3 regions of the Lysinibacillus sp. FSL K6-0232 genome follow, and region 2 is predicted to be linked to each of the others. Evidence: riboswitches for the same ligand, from Rfam matches in the RefSeq annotation. Region 2 holds a riboswitch; each other region holds the start of a gene.
The links. A riboswitch is a leader RNA that binds a small molecule or an ion and turns the genes downstream of it on or off. The one in region 2 is predicted to bind cobalamin.
Positions count from the first base shown of each region.

Region 1: it holds a riboswitch for cobalamin, as region 2 does, so the genes downstream of both, MHB42_RS17840 (FecCD family ABC transporter permease) here and MHB42_RS11430 (energy-coupling factor ABC transporter permease) in region 2, are expected to answer to the same signal.
Region 3: it holds a riboswitch for cobalamin, as region 2 does, so the genes downstream of both, MHB42_RS08785 (ribonucleotide reductase N-terminal alpha domain-containing protein) here and MHB42_RS11430 (energy-coupling factor ABC transporter permease) in region 2, are expected to answer to the same signal.

Region 1 is NZ_JBBOYW010000001.1:3,635,337-3,642,812, forward strand. It holds gene MHB42_RS17835 (heme ABC transporter ATP-binding protein) at 1-543, opposite strand, end outside; gene MHB42_RS17840 (FecCD family ABC transporter permease) at 548-1,594, opposite strand; cobalamin riboswitch at 1,797-1,984, opposite strand; gene MHB42_RS17845 (biotin transporter BioY) at 2,150-2,746, shown strand; gene MHB42_RS17850 (NADPH-dependent FMN reductase) at 2,806-3,348, opposite strand; gene MHB42_RS17855 (nitroreductase family protein) at 3,412-4,029, opposite strand; gene MHB42_RS17860 (ring-cleaving dioxygenase) at 4,111-5,094, opposite strand; gene MHB42_RS17865 (MarR family winged helix-turn-helix transcriptional regulator) at 5,145-5,579, opposite strand; gene MHB42_RS17870 (YusW family protein) at 5,738-6,208, opposite strand; gene MHB42_RS17875 (YcdB/YcdC domain-containing protein) at 6,305-7,476, opposite strand, start outside.
Region 2 is NZ_JBBOYW010000001.1:2,339,421-2,346,896, reverse strand. It holds gene MHB42_RS11450 (S8 family peptidase) at 1-1,935, opposite strand, end outside; gene MHB42_RS11445 (energy-coupling factor ABC transporter ATP-binding protein) at 2,050-2,886, opposite strand; gene cbiQ (cobalt ECF transporter T component CbiQ) at 2,883-3,656, opposite strand; gene MHB42_RS11435 (energy-coupling factor ABC transporter substrate-binding protein) at 3,662-3,934, opposite strand; gene MHB42_RS11430 (energy-coupling factor ABC transporter permease) at 3,937-4,683, opposite strand; cobalamin riboswitch at 4,915-5,099, opposite strand; cobalamin riboswitch at 5,302-5,482, shown strand; gene MHB42_RS11425 ((2Fe-2S) ferredoxin domain-containing protein) at 5,623-5,994, shown strand; gene cobJ (precorrin-3B C(17)-methyltransferase) at 5,999-7,476, shown strand, end outside.
Region 3 is NZ_JBBOYW010000001.1:1,799,511-1,806,986, forward strand. It holds gene cobS (adenosylcobinamide-GDP ribazoletransferase) at 1-680, shown strand, start outside; gene MHB42_RS08765 (histidine phosphatase family protein) at 653-1,249, shown strand; gene MHB42_RS08770 (bifunctional adenosylcobinamide kinase/adenosylcobinamide-phosphate guanylyltransferase) at 1,201-1,605, shown strand; gene MHB42_RS08775 (ECF transporter S component) at 1,607-2,104, shown strand; gene MHB42_RS08780 (hypothetical protein) at 2,101-2,784, shown strand; cobalamin riboswitch at 2,873-3,062, shown strand; partial or broken gene MHB42_RS08785 (ribonucleotide reductase N-terminal alpha domain-containing protein) at 3,220-4,521, shown strand; gene MHB42_RS08790 (hypothetical protein) at 4,663-5,391, shown strand; partial or broken gene MHB42_RS08795 (ribonucleoside-diphosphate reductase subunit alpha) at 5,614-6,525, shown strand; gene MHB42_RS08800 (ribonucleotide-diphosphate reductase subunit beta) at 6,539-7,476, shown strand, end outside.

The DNA of each region.
Region 1 (7,476 bases), 1.3 Mb from region 2:
AATTAAATCCATCACCTGAAGCTGATGTTGAATATCTAAATGATTTGTTGGCTCATCTAGAATAAGCACCTGTGCTTGTTGTGCAAGTGCCCGCGCAACCATAACACGCTTTTTCTCGCCTCCTGAAAGGGAGCTAAAGCTGCGTTTTGCTAGATGCTCAATACCTGTTTGCTTCAGCGCATCTTTCACAATTCGAAAATCCTGCTCTTTGTCTAGCTCTAATAACTTTTTATGTGGTGTTCTACCCATACTAACTAAATCATGTACAGTAAAATCAAATAATACAGGTGTTTCTTGACTAACAACAGCTAAATTTTTGGCAATAGCTTTACTCGATTGCTTTAAAATATCGTGCTCGTTTAATAAAATTGTACCATTTTCAGGCTTTAATAAACGATACATATTTTTTAACAACGTTGATTTACCGCTACCATTAGGACCAATTAGCCCAACAAATTGCTTTTCCTTTATGTGAATACTCACTTCATGTAATATGCGCTGATCGTTAATGGAGAATGATACTTGCTTTGCTTCTAATGTCATCTTTTTAATCTCCTTCACCAAAAGAATAATTGTTACGACGGAGTAGCCAAATAAAGAATGGTCCGCCACAAAAGGCAGTAATAATACCAATTGGCATTTCCTGAGGAGCAATAATAATTCGAGCCACTGCATCTGCCCAAACTAAGAAAATCCCGCCCAATAAGGCACTAATGGGTATAACATATTTATAATTAGACCCGACAATTAATCGGACAATATGTGGAATGATTAATCCTACAAAGCCAATAGCACCGCTTACAGCAACAAGTACCCCTGTTAATAACGAAACAAGTAAGACAAGCTGTATACGAAATTGCTGAAGGTTGACACCTAATGTGACAGCAGCCTCTTCGCCCAATAATAGTAAATTTAAGTTTCGATAATGGAGCCAAAGTAAAGCAAATACTACTAAAAGGACGATAGCTGGAATGATAATATTTGTCCATTTGGCACCAGCTAAACTACCAAGCATCCAAAACATCACTGCCTTTAATGCACCCTCTTGCTTTGCCATCATTAAAATAAAATTCGAAACGGCTGTTAAAATAAAGGACACCGCCATGCCTGCTAATAGTAGACGAAAGATAGAAACACGCCCTCCAACACGCGATAAAAAAAATACAAGCACAATAGCAAATAATGACCCTAAAAAGGCGGATACGGAAAGAGCATACATACCTAAAAACGAAAAAGCACCTAAAATAATAACAGAGGTTGCTCCCACCGCTGCGCCTGAAGAAATACCTAAAATATAAGGATCAGCAATAGAATTTCGCACAAGCGCCTGAATAGCAGCACCTGCAATTGCTAAGCCTGCTCCAACAATAGCCGCCAGTATGACACGTGGCACTCGTATTTGCCAAATAATAATTTCCTGTGAGCGGCTCCAATCAGACTCTATAAAGTTATGTATAAAAGGTAGCTTCGAAAGAATCACCTTCCAAACATATAATGGCGTTACAGATACAGACCCAACCATTACAGCAAAGGTCATAGAAACGATTAATATGAAAACAAGTAGTACAGAAAATAATATAAACTTTTTATTCATTCAGTAAACTCCTACAAATTTGATGGATAAAGCAATTAGCTAATGCCTTTCAGAGCCTATGATTATTTATCTCAACAACAATAAAGTTGAAGCAAAATAAAAAAAGGCATTCTATACAAAAATATGCATAGAAATACCCTCGATTAAACAAAGTCAGAAAATAACCAGCTATTGTCCGTAATTGCTTGCATCCTCGTGGGCATTACAGGTATTACTAATTGGCAGGTCTCCTGGCTTCGATTCTGCGTCCTCTGATAGCCTTCCCATTTTTCAACAGTGGCATAAAAATCATAGAACTCGTCGTTACAGTTGCGGGACAGCGTCGGACTTTCACCGACTTCCCTTTTAAGTGACATAAAAAGATGTCACACCAATAGTAGCAAATAATATTAAATGATAACGACTCTATCATACAGTTTTATAGGTTGTTCGTCCATATGGAACTATTATTTAACAGCTCTATATTTTAGTTAACTAAATGAAATTTTTATGTTGACACAAATATATCCATTCTTTACACTAGCATTAATAACTATAAAAATTAGAGGTGAGAGCATGGCAACAGTTACAGAACACCGTCATCATAAATTAAGAACCGTAGATATCGCTTATATTGGCTTATTCTCTACACTAATGATGGTAGGTGCTAATATTACTTCCTTTATACCATTTTTAGTAGTGGGTGGTGTCCCAATCACACTGCAAACTTTCTTTGCCATTTTATCAGGTCTTATTCTTGGTAGTCGAAAAGGCGCGCTCGCTTGTACTGTCTATATGTGTATCGGATTAGCAGGAGCGCCTGTCTTTTCTCGCTTTGGTGGAGGCTTTGGGCAAATTTTAAGCCCTACTTTTGGTTTTATTGTGTCATATATTTTATTGGCATTTATTGCTGGTCTTATTGTCGAACGCAGTGGCACAAAAATGAGCTATATAGTGGCTGCGTTAATCGCCTTTATCTTTAATTATGTATTCGGCACAAATTGGATGTATTTTGCGTATAAGCTTTGGGCAAGCGCACCAGAAGGCTTTACATATAAATTAGCGTGGCTTTGGATGGTTCCACCACTACCAAAGGATGTTATCTTATCTGTCTTTGCAGGTATCTTTGCTTACCGATTACAAAAAACATTAAAAATTATTCCAATCAAATAAGCAAAAGAGCTGTGAGAAAGCCAATAAAACGTCAGCTTTCTCAACAGCCCTTCTATACATTAAATATATTTTTTTGCCCAGTCAATAAAGTTATCCATCACAACATCAAGGAATTTTACAGTTCCTTCATCCGTTAAATTTCCTTCTGCATCAAATTTCGTATGCACAGCACCAATATAAACATCGTTACCACTTAGTAATGGTGAATTGACACCAGGAGAGAATAAAATATCACGTAAATGTAATTGAGCTTTAACTGTACCTAAGTTCCCCATAGAAGCACCCATTATAATAGATGGTTTACCGATCATTACTTTATCCACACGAGATAACCAGTCAATAGCATTGACCATGACACCTGGAACTGTTCCATTATATTCTGGTGTTACCCATAACACAGCATCTGCCGCTTTTACTTTTGCTTTAAAATCAAGCACTGTTTGTGGTGGATCATTTTCGTTATCTTGATTATACATTGGTAAATCTTTTAAACTTAAAACTTCAAGATCGAATTTTTCTGCATAACGTTTTTGAATAAATTGAGCTAACTGCATATTATAAGATTCTTTACGGATACTACCTACGATGGCTACTACTTTCACGATGTTTCCTCCTAAATGAATATTAGTCATAGTATTTGTATAGCTATTCTATTTTATACCACATTAATAATACGTGACAAATTCTTCGACAGGCTTTCGATAGCCACGTAAACGACGGCTGCTTTCCTTTTCTTTGCCAATCGTAATCATCAGGACAATCTCATGCGTTTCTGGCACATTAAATAATGCACGCATTTGTTGCTGATCAAAGCCAATCATTGGGCAAGTATCCCAGCCACGATTTTTCGCTGTAAGCATAAATAGCATTGCAGATAGAGAGGCATTGCGAATTGCCTCTTCCTTCATAAATGCCTCACCACGATCCTCATAAAATTTTGCATTTTCAGCTACAAGCTCATCTAGTTCACAGGCTGTAATAATGCCTAAATCTACCATACCTTGACTTAATTCAGCAGTATGTTTATATGCCTCTTTATCGCCTAATACAAGGACTACACCTGAAGCTGAATGTACCTTGTATTGCCCATATGCCGCCTCTCGTACCTTTTCTTTCATTTCCTCATCTAATACGACAATATAATTGGCATGCTGTAAGTTAAAGGCTGATGGTGCTAATTTGACATCCTCTAGAATAGGACGTATATCTGCCTCAGTCATCTTCACACCCTCTACAAAATTATTCGCAGAACGGCGCTTATCTAATAGCTTTGAAAATTCCATTTATGAATCCCTCACTACTTCTATTATCTTTAGCTTTATTAACAATAATTAAGGCGTTAATTACTAAAAAATCAAATTCCATTACTCATATTCTTTCTCAAATGTTTCAGAGCTTCGAACCGTATCAATCGGACGAACAAGCTTTTCAATCTGCTCACGCTTGGGCTCTAAAAATGGTGGTAATGATAGCTTCTCGCCTAATGTTTCATATGGCTCATCCCCCATAAATCCAGGGCCGTCTGTTGCAAGCTCAAATAAAATTTGTGGTGCTACTCGTGTATATAAAGATTCAAAGAAATGGCGATTCACATAGCCTGATGTATGGAAGCCAAAGCTTTCAAATCGAGTTGTCCATTCATCTAATACAGCACGATCCTCTACACGAAAGGCAGCATGGTGAACTGTGCCGAAGCCTTGACGAGCTGCTGGTAAAACTGTGTTATACTCTACAATAATTTGTGCGCCATTGCCCCCTTCACCTACTTCAAATAGATGGAAGTCGCCTTCTTCAGCAATTTCTGTAAAGAGCATTACCCTCTCTAGCATTTCTTTAAAATATTGAAAATTAGCTACACGAACAAATATAGGGCCTAATCCAGTAATCGCATACTCCAATGGAATTGGTCCATCTTGCCACGGTGTGCCTGATGCAACGCCTGTATTATGCTCGTCTGAAATAAGCTGATAGTGCTGATCGTCAAAATCCACAAAGGATAATGTTTTCTTACCAAACTGCTCTTTAATACCAGTATGTTTAACATCTAAACGGTCAAAACGTTTTACCCAGTAGTCGAGTGCTGCATCTGTTGGTACACGGAAGGAAGTTTTCGAAATTTCATTTGTACCATGTACACCCTTTGGAATATTGGGGAAATCGAAGAATGTCATATCTGTCCCTGCACTACCTTTATCGTCTGCAAAGAATAGATGATACGTTTGAATATCATCCTGATTCACCGTTTTTTTCACTAAACGCATACCTAAAACATATGTAAAAAATTTATAATTTTCTTCTGCACTACTTGTAATAGCTGTTACATGGTGTACACCTTTTAAATGATTCATTGTATGTTCCTCCTAATTATCTTTAATTCGAGATATTTGTATAAAAAATTTTATTGTTTGATAGCATTTTTGCCAACCTTTTTTAACGACAAAATCATTGTGTCCAGTTCTTGAGGTTCCAATACTTTAAAAATCTCATTGATCTTTTGTTCATGCTTAGGAAATGTTTCTTCCATTAAAGTGTATCCCTCCGGTGTTAGTAATATATACGTAACACGTCGATCTTTTGGACATGCTTTGCGCAAGACATAACCCTTGTGCTCAAGCTTATCAATTACATAGGTAATACTGCTACTAGCAATTAATATTTTTTTACCAATTACTTGAACAGGTTGTTCTCCATGATGATACAAAAATTCAAGAACAGAAAATTCTGTTGGGTTTAAATCGTATTGTAATAAATCTTTTTTCGTTGCATCCTGAATTGCTTGATATGCTCGAAACAGAACTGTGAACGCTTTTAAGTTACGATTATCTTCCTTCATGCAGCTCCCTCATTTATTTCGAAGTTATTTATCTCTAATTCGAGATAATAATATCATAGCTGCTAGCAAAGAGCAAATAGATTGTTTATATTTCAGACTTATGACTGAAAAACCTTCATAAAACTAGCTATCACACTGATAGCGATAGCTAGTTATAATTATTTGATGCGTTTAAATTCTTTTTCTGTGCCATCCATAAACTCTACCTCTACCTCAATGCTTTGGTAATCATCAGCAATATTAAACACTTTGATTACTTGGTCAATAACCTCGTCATTGGATGTTGTCGATTCAAATGTGAGCTGTTTAAATAATGGCTCTAATTTTGTGTATGCCTCATCGCCCTGTAGTCTTTCGTTGTTACGGTCATCCTCTAGCTTTGCCTCTATGCCAGACCTTTTATTTTCATACTCTACCTCATATGATTCGGTAGCAGAGTAATCCACATCTAATGAAAACTCTACAAAATTATAGTCTGCTTGGTCTGTCACATTATCGCCAGCCTGCTGTGTTGTATTTTGCTCGACAGGGACGTTTGTAGGAGCGTCCTCCACCTTTTCTTTATCATTATTACAGCCAGCTAAAAGAATCGCTATCATAGGAATTGTTAATAAATATTTTATACGCAACCTCATCACTCCTTTCATTCCTATTCTTTCCTCTATTCATTAAAAATAACCCCAACAAGAGCATCTCCCAATATAGAAGATGCTCTTGTTGTTTGACTAATAATTGATATTAATATTATTTTCTTGAATGGCACGTGCTAGGCGAAGTGTTGATACGGCTAAATCCGCATATGAAACCTTTGCTGTAGCATTAAATTTATTTTGCTGTGCATCCATTAAGCCCATTGCATTTGCTATAGCAATATAGCCTGCATATTCAGGACTAATCGAGTCTGCGTCCGCAAAATTCAATTTATAAATATCGCTATGCTTTGCGGCATACTCTAGCTTTAGTAATTTAATATACCATTCAGCAAGCTCCTGACGACTTAGCTGTTCATTTGCTGCAAATTCGTTAGCAGGCTTTAAAATACCGCTTCGTACAGCTTGTTCAACTACATAATATAAAGGATGCTTTTTATCAATATTACCAAAGGATTGCACATCCTCGCCCTCGCTAAAATAATGACCATATGTTAAAGAATTTAGTAAAATTTTTAATGCTTCACCCTTTGTAATAGCTTGGTCAGCATTAAAGCTTGCAGGGTCCTTTACTACTAAAATATTTTGCTGTAACAAATAATTCAATTCCTTCGCAGCTGTTGGATGGGAAATAACAGCGGCTTCCGTTGAATTATCTTCTGTTATTAACCATTCACCTGTTGTCGCATCAATGAAATTATAGGAGCTACCCTCAAAAGTTGGTGTATATACTAAATCATAATGCTGCTTATTATCATTTGTATTTTGCTCTATATATTGCAACTGTAGCTCCAATGCTTGACTATACAATTCCTTTGCTTGTTCAGCAGGAATTGCCTTGCTGATAGATGGCCAGTTTTGAATATCATGGTTGATCGTATAAATTGAGCTGAATGAACCATCATGACCGATTGTTACTAAAATCTCTTCACCTATTACTGGTAGTCCATTGACAATACGTGGGAATGTAAACATGTATTCCTTACTATCATGATTGATAGTTGCTTCATCAATTGGCTTTGAATATTCATGTAAACGTGAAGGAGCGTATTCTTTTAAATAATCAATTGCTTTTGATAATGCCACATCGCTTCCAATCATCGTTGTTTTGTCATCTAATTCTAAAAACTCTCTGCTAAGGTCTTGATAATGAAGAAGCTCTCCTGTCGCCTTATCAATTTCTATATTTGTGCCAACGCTATTATTCCCTTGTGTATAGGAATATTGAATAGAGTAAATCGTTCTTC
Region 2 (7,476 bases):
TGCAGTACCATAAGCTGCTTGCATTGGATAAGCTTCCATTTCCTCATCCTGTGCTGTTTCCTCTGGAAGTGACATTAAGTCTTCTTTTAAATATAGTTCCATAGATGCTGTTACACCTGGAATGCCTGATAAATCAAATTGCAGTGTTGTTGGTGTTTTTACGGAAAATGTAAAATAATCTTCATCCTTTTGCTGATCCTTTGATAGCAGCGTATAGTCTTTTCCAGCCGTACTATATGGGAACTTCTTGATTTCTTCCATATTTGTTTGATCTACTGCATCTACGGGCAAGTTTTTAACTGTTTGAGCTGTAAAGACATATGTTGATTTGCCTTTTGAGCTATAGCTGCCATTATGATCCTTCACCCCAATTAATAGCGTACCCTCTTGGGCTGCTTTAAAAAGATAGCCTTCTTTTTTGCCTATGCGTACATCATTGATATGGATGGGCTCAACTTCACCATAATGACTTGTTGGGTAAAAGTATAAATCAAAGGCATAATCATATTTATCTGCCCCTTTTAATGTCAGCTGTGCATATTCATCAGCCTCTAAATCAACTTTATACCATTGCTTTTCATCAGGTTGCTTCAATACCCCTTGCTCTGTATTCAATGTATTTTTAGTAAGCACCTTGGCATTTTGGAGGCGTTCTGCAGCTGTTTCAGAATAATGCTTAGGTAGCTTCTGAAGATCAAATTGCAAGGCTTTGATAGGGTCAACAAGACCATGTCCATATGTTAAATCATAGCCTTTATCCCCTAAATCTTGTGCAGTCATTTCAAGAATGGCTTCTATTTCATATGGCTTTAACTGTGGATATTTGGATTTAAGCAACGATGCGATTCCCGCAACAACAGGGGATGCCATAGATGTACCGCTAAATTTAATAAAAGATGAGCCTTTTTTCGCATCATAAACGGTGCTATATATTTCTTCGCCAGGCGCAACAATATCAACGGATGGTCCATAGTTGGAATAGCTAGATAGCTTATTATGCTCGTTTGTTGAACCAACACTAATGACACCTTCAAATGAAGCGGGGAAGGAATAATCATCTGTCGATTCATTACCTGCAGCAGCGATAATAGTAATGCCGCTATCAATCGCTTTTTGAACGGCTTCTTGCATAAGCGGAGATTCACCATAACCGCCAAGACTCATATTAATAATATCAGCGCCTTGTTCAATCGCATAAAGAATACCTTGTGCGATAATAAAATCATTTGCCCCATCCTTGCCATTGAATACATCGATTGGCAGTAGCTTAGCTTTTGGATTAATGCCATGTCCACCTACATCATTATTTTGTGCAGCCGCAATAATGCCTGCCACATGTGTACCATGGTCGCCTGGATATGTGGTATTAGCTGGTGCAGCCGCATTGTAAGGTGGCAGTACCTGTGCTTTTAGGTCAGGGTGCTTAAAGTCTACACCTGAATCAATCACCGCTACTGTGACCTCATGATTGCCTGCTAGCTCCAATGCCTTGTCTATTTGTAGCAGACTTAAATGATACATTTCTTCTTTTTTAGGATCAGATGCTTGTGTAAAGGTATGGTACATATAGCTAGGAGCTACGCTTGTAATACCATCTTGCTGCAAATAATAGGAAATGGCTTTTTCAAGCGATACATCTTTGTTTAATTGAATAACATCATAACCTAATGAAGGAATGGAGCGGATCACCTTGGAGCCAATTTTTTTATGTACGTTATTAGCAAGTCCTGAATGCTTAATAATAATGGTATTTTTGCTAATCCATTTTTCCTCATTTTTTGAATTTTTCCCTGCTGCTGCTTGATTACTTGCAAGCATAAGTTGCTCTAGCTTGTTATTTGTAGGCTGTGATGTTTCAGCAAAGGCGGAAACAGCAGGAATCATTAGTGCAGCAGATGCGACAACCGTGACGGATTTTTTTAACCAATTTTTCAATAATTTTCTCTCCTTCAGATCGTAAATTAAGCTTTGACTATTATTTATACGGCTCAACAATAGAAAAGTTTCGTAAATGAGGAAAAATTTTCACCCATATTTAAACTCCATCCTTTAAAGCTGCTGAATTAATTTGTGCAAATCAGCTTTGGAGCGAGGAATTGCCTGATGGCTTTGGATAATATGTTTTTCTTGTAGTAACAGTGCCATCGTAAAAACCCATGGGCGTTCGAGATGTGCACGCTTTAGTAGCTCTTCGTTATAGAACAGCGTAATAGGGTCCCCATTATAAATAATTGACCCTGCCTCCATCACAATAATATGCTCCGCCCATTCATAGGCGAGCTGGATATCATGTGTTGCGAGTAAAATTGTTCTGTCGCCATTTTCTAATGTAGCGAGGTATTGTAAAACTTGTGTAGCATAATAATGATCTAACCCTGCTGTTGGTTCATCTAATAACAGAACAGATGGCTCCATTGCTAAAACACCAGCCATTGCTACACGCTTTTTCTGTCCAACACTTAAAAAATGAATCGGCTTCTCCAATAAATCCTCTACCTCTGTTTGTGCAACAGCCCAAGCAATCCTTTCTTCAATTTTTTCGCTTGACCAGCCAAGATTAAGCGGACCATACGCTATATCTTGCTTGACTGTGCCTGAAAAAAGCTGATGGTCAGCATGTTGAAAAACAATACCAACCTGCTGACGAAGAGCCTTTAAAGCTTTTCTACTATATTGAAGCTTCCTCCCACAAAAGGAAATCGTTCCTGAAGTGGGCTTTAGGATGCCATTAAGATGCTGAAATAATGTTGACTTTCCTGCGCCATTTTGCCCGAGTATAGCGATTTTTTTTCCTTTTGGAATGTGCAATGAAATATCTATTAGAGCCTTTGTGCCATCCGCATAAACATGGGACAGATGCTCAAGCTCAAAATAATTTGCTGTCATCTAACAAAACCTCCATATATGATGAAGAATAGAAAAATAGCTGCCATGCCTAACCAATTTTTCTTGCGATAAGCGCCCGCTTCCTGCCAATAAACAGCCTCGCCACCACGTGACTGCATGGCATTGTTCAGCTCTCGGCTACGTTGAAACATCTCTACAAATAATGCTGCAATAAGCATGGAGATAGAACGTAGCCATTGCATTGGGGAATGATAGCCAAGACGTGCTTGTTGGGCAACATAAATATTTTGCATGCTCGCTAAAAAAAGAAAAATAAAACGGTAGGTTAGCTCTACTAATTCGACCAATAACACAGGCAATCGCCATTGTCGTAAAACATAACAAATACCGTTAACCGATGTTGTTAAAACTAAAAAATATAAGCAGCTTATACTACCAAGCACACTAAAAAATAATTGCTGTGCTGATGTCATACTTGCTTGCCCAATAAAAATGGTCCAATGGCTGAAGGTAACAGACCAAATATGAGCAGGTAAGACATGGGTGGATGGTGTCATGGAGATTAAAATGGCTATAAGGCTAGTGAATAAGAACAAGCATGGTAAAAGTAACAGCTTTCCATAATAGCTTAATGGGATTTTTGCGCCAACAATGATAAAAGCACTCATTACAAAAAATGTAATGAGTGAAAGCTGTTCATCTTTGAAAAGAAGGGATAATAACAATAGCCCTAATGAAAAGGTCATTTTTTCTAGCGGATGAACAAGCGCTAGCTTATTCAGATAAGCATACTTATCAATGAATAGCATAGTCGTTAGCCCTCTTTATGCTTGCCGCGCATATAGCCGATAAAATAGCCAATAAAGCCCGCACCAATCGCTGCTTGTAGAACAAATAATAAGCTTTCAATTTCACCACTAGGTGGCTCCCATAAACTTTCAAACCAAGGCTCATAGTCTTTGTTAATGTCACCAATCGCTGCTTCAGCTTCACCATCAGCACCACCAAACTCTGCGCCCTTTTGAATAAAGAGGGGAATAATCGCTAACAGAACAACAATAGCTACTAGCAGTAAGTTACGTTTCATGTCTAGTGCGCCTCCTTTACTGAGAAAACACGTAAGGCTTTTAATTCGCTAAGATTATATTTTTTCAAGAAATTCATCACAATGACGGTTAAAATCCCTTCACTAATGGCTAATGGAACTTGTGTTAATGCAAAAATACTTGCGAACTTTGTAAAGGATGCGGCGAAGCCACCAACCTCTGAAGGGAAGGCAAGGGCTAGCTGTACCGAAGTGATAACATATGTGCCTAAGTCACCGAGCATCGCAGCGCAGAAAACTGCTAGAGAAAAGGATAATCCTATTTTTTGTGCTCCTTTAAAAGTAAAGTAAGCGATAAAAGGTCCTACAATCGCCATTGAAAAGGCGTTTGCCCCTAATGTTGTCAGACCGCCATGTGCTAACAGCAGAGATTGGAATAATAGCACAATTGTGCCAATAACACTCATGGCAAGCGGGCCAAACAAAATGGTCCCAAGTCCAACACCTGTAGGATGCGAGCAACTTCCTGTCACTGAAGGGATTTTTAAGGCGGATAATACAAACGCAAAGGCTCCTGAAAGCCCTAACACCATTTTTGTTTCAGGGTTGGCATCAATGGTTTTTCGAATGGAACGCAATCCTAAGACAATAAAAGGGATAGAGATAATCCACCAAAAAATAGCCCATTCAATGGGTAAAAAGCCTTCCATAATATGCATAGCAAAAGCTTGCTTTGGCACTATTAAGTATGCCAATAAAAAATAACTACATTTCCACCAAGAAAACTTCAATATTTTTCCTCCTCACGATGAAATAGATTGCAAGAATAGTGCGTGCGAAGAAATTCTTTGATGCGTATTTAGACTTTTGCATGATCCCATAAGCATCCTGTTGCTCGCTAAACAGGACATTTGACTGAGCCCATACAAAAAGCACTTCTCCGCTACAGGAAAAGTGCACGCTAAAAAAAGGCAAATAATCTATTTATCTGCTAAGTCGCACACCTATCCTCGTAGGCTGAAACGGTCACGTATTTTTCGGCAGGTCTCCTGGCTCTAGTTCACTGCTTTATAGACCTTCCCATCCGTTGGACAGTGGCGTTTTCTATAAAACTCCCTATTACAGTGGCGGGACCGCGTCGGATTTACACCGACTTCCCTTTTAAGTAAAATAACAAGTATTTTACACCGAAAAAAATATAAAATTGTGAGATTTCACGACAAAGTGTAACATGAATTTCTATAAATATGCTATACTTTTTATAAAAAATTTTGAATGAAGGCGCAATGTTGAAAATTCTGATAAGCGAAACTGATAAATTTATCACAAATTATTAAAGAAATATTGAAATTTTAAAATAATAAGCTATGATAAAGACAGTTTTCTATTCAATGGATAACGTTAATAATTTCATATAAACATCAATAAGTGCTCGAATATTCGAGATAATAGGGAAATTGGTGAGAATCCAATACAGCCCCCGCTACTGTAATAGCTGATGAAATCACAAAGCCACTCGTGCAAACTGGGAAGGCGTGAAAGTAAAATGAAGCTTAAGTCAGGAGACCTGCTTAGTTGATTGTGCATGCAAACTTTTCGGAGGGAGAAGTTGAAGCAAGAGCGGGTACCAGTATTTTATTCGTTTTTATCAAGCTTCTATAAAACCTTTACTCTCCATGAAGAGTAAAGGTTTTTTCTTTTCCAAAAAAGCAAATGAAGGGAGCAATTAGATGACAACATGGAATTTAGAGGGGATGCAAACACATCTCTTTATTTGCAACGGTAGTAGCTGTATGAAAAAGGATGGGGAGGATATTACACAAGCCATTCGAGATGAAATACAGCGACAAGCACTTGATAAAGAAATACATACGACAAGAACACGCTGTAATGGACGATGTAAGGATGCTTGTGTTGTCATTGCCTATCCACAAGGCAATTGGTATCGTGTGCCATCAACAGAGCATGCGAGAGCACTTGTACAAGATTTGCATCATGAAGCTTTATACAAGGAGCATGTCTTTTCATTGCGTGAGGGGACATTACAGCGCACAGCACAGACAACGGCCATTAAAGGGATTGAAAAGGTGAAAGAGAGGTAACAGGATGGCACAAAAAGGGAAAATTTTCGTAGTGGGCTTTGGACCTGGAGATTTTAAGCATATTACGACACGTGCTGTAGAGGCATTGCAACAAAGTGATATGATTATCGGCTATAAAACCTATGTAGAGCTTATTCAAGATTTAGTCAATGCCAAGTCAATTATTAGTACAGGTATGACAGAGGAGGTTTCACGTGCACAGGAGGCTGTGCGTCAAGCAGAGGCTGGTAGTATTGTTTCGGTGATTTCCAGTGGAGATGCCGGCGTTTACGGGATGGCTGGTTTGGTGTATGAAGTGTTAATTGAGCTGGGCTGGACAGAGGCAACAGGCATTGAAGTCGAAATTGTTCCAGGGATTTCAGCGATTAATTCATGTGCTAGTTTACTAGGAGCACCCATTATGCATGATGCTTGCACAATCAGCTTAAGCGACCATTTAACACCTTGGAATTTAATTGCAAAGCGTGTAGAGGCGGCAGCGATGGCAGACTTTGTCATTGCACTCTACAATCCAAAAAGTGGACGTCGTACAAGACAAATTGTGGAGGCACAGCGCATTCTGTTAGAATACCGTTCACCTGATACACCTGTTGGGCTTGTGAAAAGTGCCTATCGTGAGCGTCAAGAAATTACGATGACAACATTAGCAGAAATGCTAGAGCATGATATTGGTATGCTAACAACTGTCATTATCGGGAATTCTTCGACATTTTTCTATGATAATAAAATGATTACACCGCGTGGCTATCAGCGCAAATATACACTTGGTGCAGAGAAGCAGCCATTGCGTCCACATCAACGTTTGCGTGAAGAAAATGAACCTTGGGCAATGAACCAAGAAACAGGAGCTGCACGAAATGATTTTGCTGCTGACCCTAATGCAGGACGCTTTATTAAACCCAGTGTAGCCGCTGCGCCAAAACCGAAAAAAACAGCATTGGAAATGGCTACAGCGGCACTTGCAATGGTGAAAGGAACAAGTGCAATACAGGCAACGCCAAAGCTTGTCCAGCAAAACATTGAATCCATTTTTGAATTAGCTGTAAGCCCGGGTGTGGCTAATAAATTTTTTACACCACAGCAAATGACAACATTGGCAGAGGTCGTTGGTGAAAATGGCACGATGGAATATACACCAGAGCATCAAATCCATTTAAAAATTCCAACAACTGAGCCTGATCGCATTACCGAAAAGCTACAGGCAGTAGGCTTTTTACTAGCGCCTATTGGTGATGTTGTGACATTGAAGGCTTGTGATTTTTGCTATGGTGAAAAGGCAGATTCAATTCCATATGCAGAAGAAATTCAGGAAAAGCTAGGTGGCATGTCCTTGCCGAAAACATTAAATATTGGCTTTAATGGCTGTGGTATGGCTTGCTATCGTGCTGTGTTTGACGATATTGGCATTGTATACCGCAAAAGTAAGTTTGATGTTTTTATTGGGGCAAAGCCAGTGGGTCGTACAGCACATGCGGCACAGCC
Region 3 (7,476 bases), 540 kb from region 2:
GGATGTTTGCCTGCCTACCGTGGATAGGGGCTTTGATGGGTGCAACTGTAGCCGTTGTTCTTTACGGTCTAACACAGTGGACGGCAAGCAGTGATATACTGCTAGCCTTTATTGTGCTGGGGCTCTTTGCCTTATGGACAGGTGGCTTGCATTTAGATGGCTTTATTGATATGGGGGATGCTTATTTTTCGTATCGGGATCGTGAGAAGCGGCTGGAAATTTTAGATGACCCACGGGTGGGGGCATTTGGTGTATTAGCTGTGCTATTTTTATTATTAGGGAAGTTTGTTATTTTGCATGAGCTTTTTGTCCAACAGCAATTTGCTCTATGGATGGCTGTATTCGTACCTTTTTTAACAAGGATTGGGATGAGCCTTTATTTTTTATCGCTGAAATGTGCGAAGGATAAAGGGCTTGCCTATTATTTTCAATCACATATTCATGCAAAGGCATTAACAGGCTGGATGCTAGTATCTCTTATACTGGGGCTAGCGCTTGTACTCGTGATCACAAAGCTGTCAATCGTGCCTGTTATACTTGTAGTGGTGCTAGCGCTGGCCTTGCTGCTATTTCGCCAGTTTACTGTGCGTAATTTTGGCGGTGTATCAGGTGATTTACTGGGCGCTTCAATTGAAGGAATGGAGGTTGTGCTATGGGTGACATTGTTACTGTGCGCTTAATTCGGCATGCACCAACAACTGCCAATATAGAAAAACGCTATCTTGGCTGGACGGATGCACCATTGGCTAATCCAATGGCACTCACTGTAATTGATGATACCGTTCAACAAGTGTATGGCAGTGATTTACAGCGCTGTCAAACAACAGCGTCGTATTATTTTCCAAATGCCAGCTATTGTGCAGATGCAAGATTGCGAGAAATGCATTTTGGGGCATTTGAAGGCAAGACCTATACGGATTTACAGGCACAGCCCCAGTATCGTGCATGGCTCGATGACCCTGACCAGACGCCACCGCCGCAGGGCGAGCGCTTTAAGGCATTTACCGCGCGTGTACTAGATGGCTTTTATGCTTTGCCAAAGGATGAGGATCACTATTATCTTGTCGTTCATGGTGGAGTGATTCGTGCCTTGCTTGTAGCATTTGCTCCAACGGAACAGCCCTTTTGGTCGTATCAGGTGTCGCATGACCAGCAATTTATTTTAACATTTACGCGTAAGGCTTGGGAGGAGGGAGCAAGATGCATATCTTTATTGGTGGAGCCTATAATGGCAAAACCGACTATGTAATGCGTTACTATCAACAGCAGCACGTTGTACTGGTGGATGGTGCAATACCAAAGGAAGCGCCAGCGTGTGACGTGCTGGTGCTGAAAAATTTAGAAAAATGGCTGGTAACACAGTCGTTAGAGGATGATTCGCCACTTATTCAAACGATGCTGACAGAGCTACGGCAGCTAGCGCAGCAATGTACATTGGCGGTGATTGTGACAGATATGGGGCGTGGCGTTGTGCCAATGGACAAGCAGGCACGGCTATTACGGGATACCTGTGGTCGCTTCTATCAGGCTTTATTTGCGGAAGCGGAGCAGGTTGTTCGCATTTGGTATGGCATTGGTGAGTCTATTAAGGAAAAGAGGGAATGACATGGAGCGACAAAAGCTGGTGAAATGGGTACTGGCAGCAATGGTTGCAGCAATTTGTGCGGTGGGGGCAATGATTAAAATTCCATTATTTATCATGCCAACGGTTGCGCTTGACTCAGCGCCTGCCTTTTTAAGTGTTGTTTTTTTATCGCCTGTGCTAGCGGGAGCGGCAGGACTAATTGGGCATTTTATAACAGCATTAACAGCAGGCTTTCCACTAGGTCCGTTGCATCTTATTATTGCTGCTGAAATGTTTGGTGTTGTGTGGCTTTTTGGGGTGATGCATAGAAGGGGGATGCATGTTTGGAAATGGCCTGTTGCCTTTCTGCTAAACGGTGTAGCTGCACCATTGCCGTTTTACTTTATCATTAGCCCAGCATTTTTCTGGGGAGCGCTTGCCAGCATTTGTGCGGCAACAGCGATTAATTTAGTGATAGCTGCTATCGTTATGCCTGTATTAACAAAGGTTTTAGTGCGCAAGGAAGGTAGCCTATTATGAGAAATGCCATACAGGTAGGAAGCCTTATTGCGACAATGGATAATGCGGCAGCCATCGGGCAAAAGCCACAGGATATTGTAGCAGCATCAGATACATTGACAGCCTATATGACAGCGCGTGTTACCTTTTTAGAGCAGCTTGCCGCACAGGCTTTGCCTACGCATATTTTGCTGGCGAATTTTTCGGGAGATGCCGCATGGTCACGTTATCTAGCAGGGATACAGCAAGTTTTTGAGGAAGCAGGGCTTGCCTGCCCTACCATTGCTGGGAGCACAGAATCCAATATGCCAACTAGTCAATCAGGCTTAGCTATTACAATGCTTGGGGAGCCACAGCAGCGTGCAGCCTTTCAGCGTGAACGGCTGAGCTGGTATACATATGGCTTACCGCTTGTGGGGGCAGAGGTACTAGCACAGCCTGAGGATGTTGCACAGCTTCAGCCGATTTTTCAAGCATGGCAGTCAGAAATTGTGCAGCAAGTATGGCCTGTTGGGTCAAAGGGGCTACAGGGGGAATATAGCCGTCTTTTTGGACAGATGGTTGTGGACAGTCCGTTGGATGCAACTAAATCAGCAGGCCCATGCACCGTTCTTTTACTTGGTATAGACCCAGCAAAAGAGCAGCAGGCACAAAAATTTTTCCCTAGAAATTTTGCAAAACTGCATTGCCATCGGGCTTGAGTTGAGCCAAAGCATAACAAGGGGCAAAACACCTATTGCAACCCTAAACACAATATGTTAGATTTGTTTAGGAATCAAAACACTATATATAGTATGTTGGACAAACGGTACCAAGATGGTTTAAAAGGGAATTCGGAGCAAGTATGCTTGTAAGCCGAAGCTGTCCCCGCAACTGTACGTGCTGACAAATAATCAAGGAGCCACTGTTTTTTTAATGGGAAGGCGATTATTTGGAGGAAGCATAAGCCAGGAGACCTGCCGCATTGTTCAAGACAGCAACACATTCTTCGGGGATTGAGAAGTGGAGGCGAGAGATTTGCACACGGCTTTTGTGTGCTTGTCCTTCATTTCCATTTCCGATTGTACAGCGATTATGCAGCCGATTAATGTTGCGTAATCGCTTTTTTATGTTGCTGGAGGAAAGGGAGAGAATAGATGACAACGCAAATTGAACAGCAAATAGCTAAGCTACAACAACGTTACACGGAGGATGAACTGGAAAGCTTTGTGAGATTATCGGATCGCTGGCTACGCAAAAATGATAATGCTACATTTGACGCATGGGCGGATGCAATGATTTTACAGGCGCTTAGCTTGATAGATGAGGAGGAGCCCTACTGGACATTTGTGGCTGCACATCTTTACTTAGAAAAATTATACAATCAATTTGCAGCACAGCGTGGTGTTGCACCAACGGATGTGTATCAAGCATTCCCAGCACAGCTTGCACGATATACAGAGGCTGGCTTGTATCATAACAGCTTAACAGCTAAATATAGTGCACAGGAGCTACAGCAATTAACAAGCTATTTAGACGCTAGTCGTGACGAGCTATTTACATATATCGGCTTAAAAACATTAATGGATCGCTATGTTGTGCGTGATTATACGAAAACGCCTGTGGAGCTTCCTCAGGAGCGCTGGATGGTCATTGCCATGACATTAATGCAGGATGAAACAGAGGACCGTTTAGCAAAGGTGCAAGAGGCTTATTGGGCGATGAGTAATTTATATATGACAGTCGCAACACCAACATTATCGAATGCTGGGAAAACACATGGTCAGCTTTCTAGCTGCTTTATTGACACAGTCGATGATAGCCTGCAAAGCATTTATGATACTAATACCGATGTGGCGACATTATCAAAATATGGCGGTGGTATCGGTGTTTATATGGGAAAAATTCGTAGCCGTGGCTCAGCCATTAAAGGCTTTAAGGGCGCATCCAGTGGTGTGCTACCGTGGATTAAGCAGCTCAATAATACAGCCGTTTCAGTTGACCAGCTTGGACAACGCCAAGGAGCTATCGCTGTTTATTTAGATGTTTGGCATAAGGATGTTTTTACATTTTTAGATTTACGCCTAAACAATGGGGATGAGCGTTTACGTGCCCATGATATTTTTACAGGGCTATGCATACCAGATATTTTTATGGAAGCAGTGGAGGCACGTGAGGATTGGCATTTATTTGACCCGCATGAAGTACGTGAGGTGATGGGCTTCTCCTTAGAGGATTCCTACGATGAAGCAAAGGGAAATGGCTCCTTCCGCACGAACTATGCTGCATGTGTGGCAAATCCATTATTAAGCCGTGAAGTCGTACCAGCCATTGATATTATGAAGCGAATTATGCGCTCACAGCTCGAAACAGGTGTGCCGTTTATGTTCTACCGTGATGAAGTGAACCGCATGAATCCGAATCAGCATGAAGGCATGATTTACAGTTCGAATTTGTGTTAATTGTAGCACCTTCAATCAGAAATGGTTGTCGAAAACTCCGTTAAACGGGGAAAGTCACTCAGTGATAACCCACCGTGCTAAATCTTTTGATTAAATATTTGGAGTTTTATATAATAGAACAAATATTCTGTTTTAGGAGTGATTGATATTTCTAAAGAATATGGGTTCATATATGTAACAACAAATAAATTAAATGGTAAAAAATATATTGGGAAATGTATTTATGATCGAGTAAATAACTGGGAAAATTACTTAGGATCAGGAGTATATTTGAAAAGAGCCATAAAAAAATACGGTAAAGAAAATTTTGAGAGAGAAATTATTTGTAATGCTTATTCTGAAGAAGAATTAAATCAATTAGAAGAGTTTTACTTGAATTACTTTGATGTTGTTAATTCTACTGAATATTATAATATTAAACTTACTTCAATTGGTGGAGATATCTTTACTTTTAACCCAAATAAGGAAGCTATAAGAAAGCAAAGAACTGAGCAAATGACTGGCAAAGGCAATCATCAATTTGGCAAGCCTAAAACAAAAAAAATGATTGAATCAGTGAAAAAGGCCAACTCAAAGTGTGTCATAATTGATAGTGTTGAATATGAATCAGTCACACTGGCTTCACACCAATTAGGAATAGGTATTAGTACAATTAATTACAGATTAAATTCGGATAATTTTCCATCATATACACGAGTAATGCCAAAAAGGGAAGTTAAAATTAATGGCTATCCGTGTAAAGTTGGTAATCAGGTATTTGATTCAATAACAGAAGCAGCTAAGTTTTATGGTATTTCAACACATGCCATGAGATATAGAATGAATTCTCAAAATTTCCCTGACCATATTTTACTTAATCAAAAGTAAATGCCTAACGACTATCGAAAGTATAGCTCATTGAAAAACATGGGTGAAGAAGCGAGTAGAGTACCCCTCAAGCGAGGCCCTATTAAGGGATAATTCATAAAGGGAAAAGCGGAGCATCCTACAGGTAGAGCTGAGGATGATGATATAGTCTCCTCTGCATAGTGATATGCAGCAGTTCATAAAAGAACGGATTAGGCTTAGCGAACCTAATTGAAGAAAAGGACTGAAATTTTTCAAAATATGTCACCAACTGAATTTGAATCGATTACACTTGAGGACGATGTGATTGTCACGCGTCGTAAGCCTGGCGATTTTGTTGTTTGTAACTTGTCTTCTATTAATCTAGGAAGAGCTGTACCTGCTAACGTCTTAGAGCGTTTAATTCCGATTCAGGTACGTATGCTTGATAATGTTATTGCGTTAAATACGATTCCTGTAAAGCAGGCAGAGCGCACCAATTTACGCTACCGCGGCATTGGACTTGGCACATTTGGCTGGCATCATTTATTAGCGCTGAAGGAAATTCAATGGGAGTCCGAGGAAGCAGTCGAATACGCGGATAAGCTGTATGAGGACATTGCCTATTTAACAATTCGTGCCTCCAATGCGTTAGCAAGTGAAAAAGGAGCGTATCCATTATTCGAGGGCTCTGATTGGCAAACAGGAGCCTACTTTGACAAGCGTGACTATAATAGCGACAAATGGAATGCTTTACGCAAGGCAGTGGCGAAAGAAGGAATGCGCAATGGCTATGTGATGGCGATTGCTCCGAATTCCTCGACATCCATTTTAGCAGGCAGTACAGCAACAATTGACCCGATTTTCCAAAAGAGCTACTCAGAGGAGAAGAAGGACTATAAAATCCCTGTGACTGTGCCTGATTTATCGCCAGTAACAACTTGGTACTATAAATCTGCTTATTTCATCGATCAAAATTGGACAATTAAGCAAAATGCAGCCCGTGCCCGCCATATCGACCAAGGCATTTCATTGAATTTATATGTTCAAAATACTATTAAGGCGAAGGATTTACTGGCACTGCATATGAACGCTTGGGCAAGTGGTGTGAAAACAACCTATTATGTACGCTCCACATCTGTCGAATTATTAGAATGTGAGTCTTGTGCAAGCTAGGAGGAATAAAACGATGACAACAATTACGAAACGACAAATTATGGATAAGGAAGCACCTAACCGCTCTACAGGTATTGTGAACGGGCGCTCCTCTAATATTTTAAATTGGGATGACGTGCGCTTTAGCTGGGCGTATCCTAAGTATAAAAAAATGCTTGGCAACTTCTGGACACCCTTTGAAATTAATATGAGCAATGATGTTAAGCAGTTTCCAGAGCTAACAAAGGATGAACAAGAATCATTTTTAAAAATTATTGGCTTATTGGCACTATTGGATAGTGTGCAAACGGATTTTGCTGGCAAGGTGGCAGACTATTTAACCGATTCGAGCTTAAATGCGTTAATGATTATTCTAGCACAGCAGGAGGTTATTCATAATCACTCCTATTCCTATGTGCTGTCAAGTATTGTTAATAAAGCTGAGCAGGATCGTACCTTTGATTTTTGGCGTACGGAGCCCGTGCTAGAGCGTCGCAATGATTTTGTCATTAAAGGCTACCATGCTTTTTCCGAGGAGCCAACGGTTGAAAATATGCTAGAAGCCATTATTTATGATGTCATTTTAGAGGGCTTATTTTTCTATTCGGGCTTTGCCTTCTTCTATCATTTAGCGCGCAATCAAAAAATGGTCGCTACGTCTACGATGATCAATTATATTAATCGCGATGAGCAGCTCCATGTCGATTTATTTGTGAAAATTTATCAGGAGCTATTAGCGGAATATCCAGAGTACGATACACCTGAGCGTAAAGAGAAGGTGCAGGATATCTTCCGCGAAGCCGTTCAACTGGAAATCGATTGGGCAAATGAAGTGATCGGCGATAAAATTGAAGGGCTTGATGTTGAGGATGTCCATGATTATGTCCACTTCTATGCCAATGTGCGCTGTAATCAGCTTGGCGTTGACCGCCCATTTGACGGCTATCGCAAAAATCCATTGAAATGGATTAA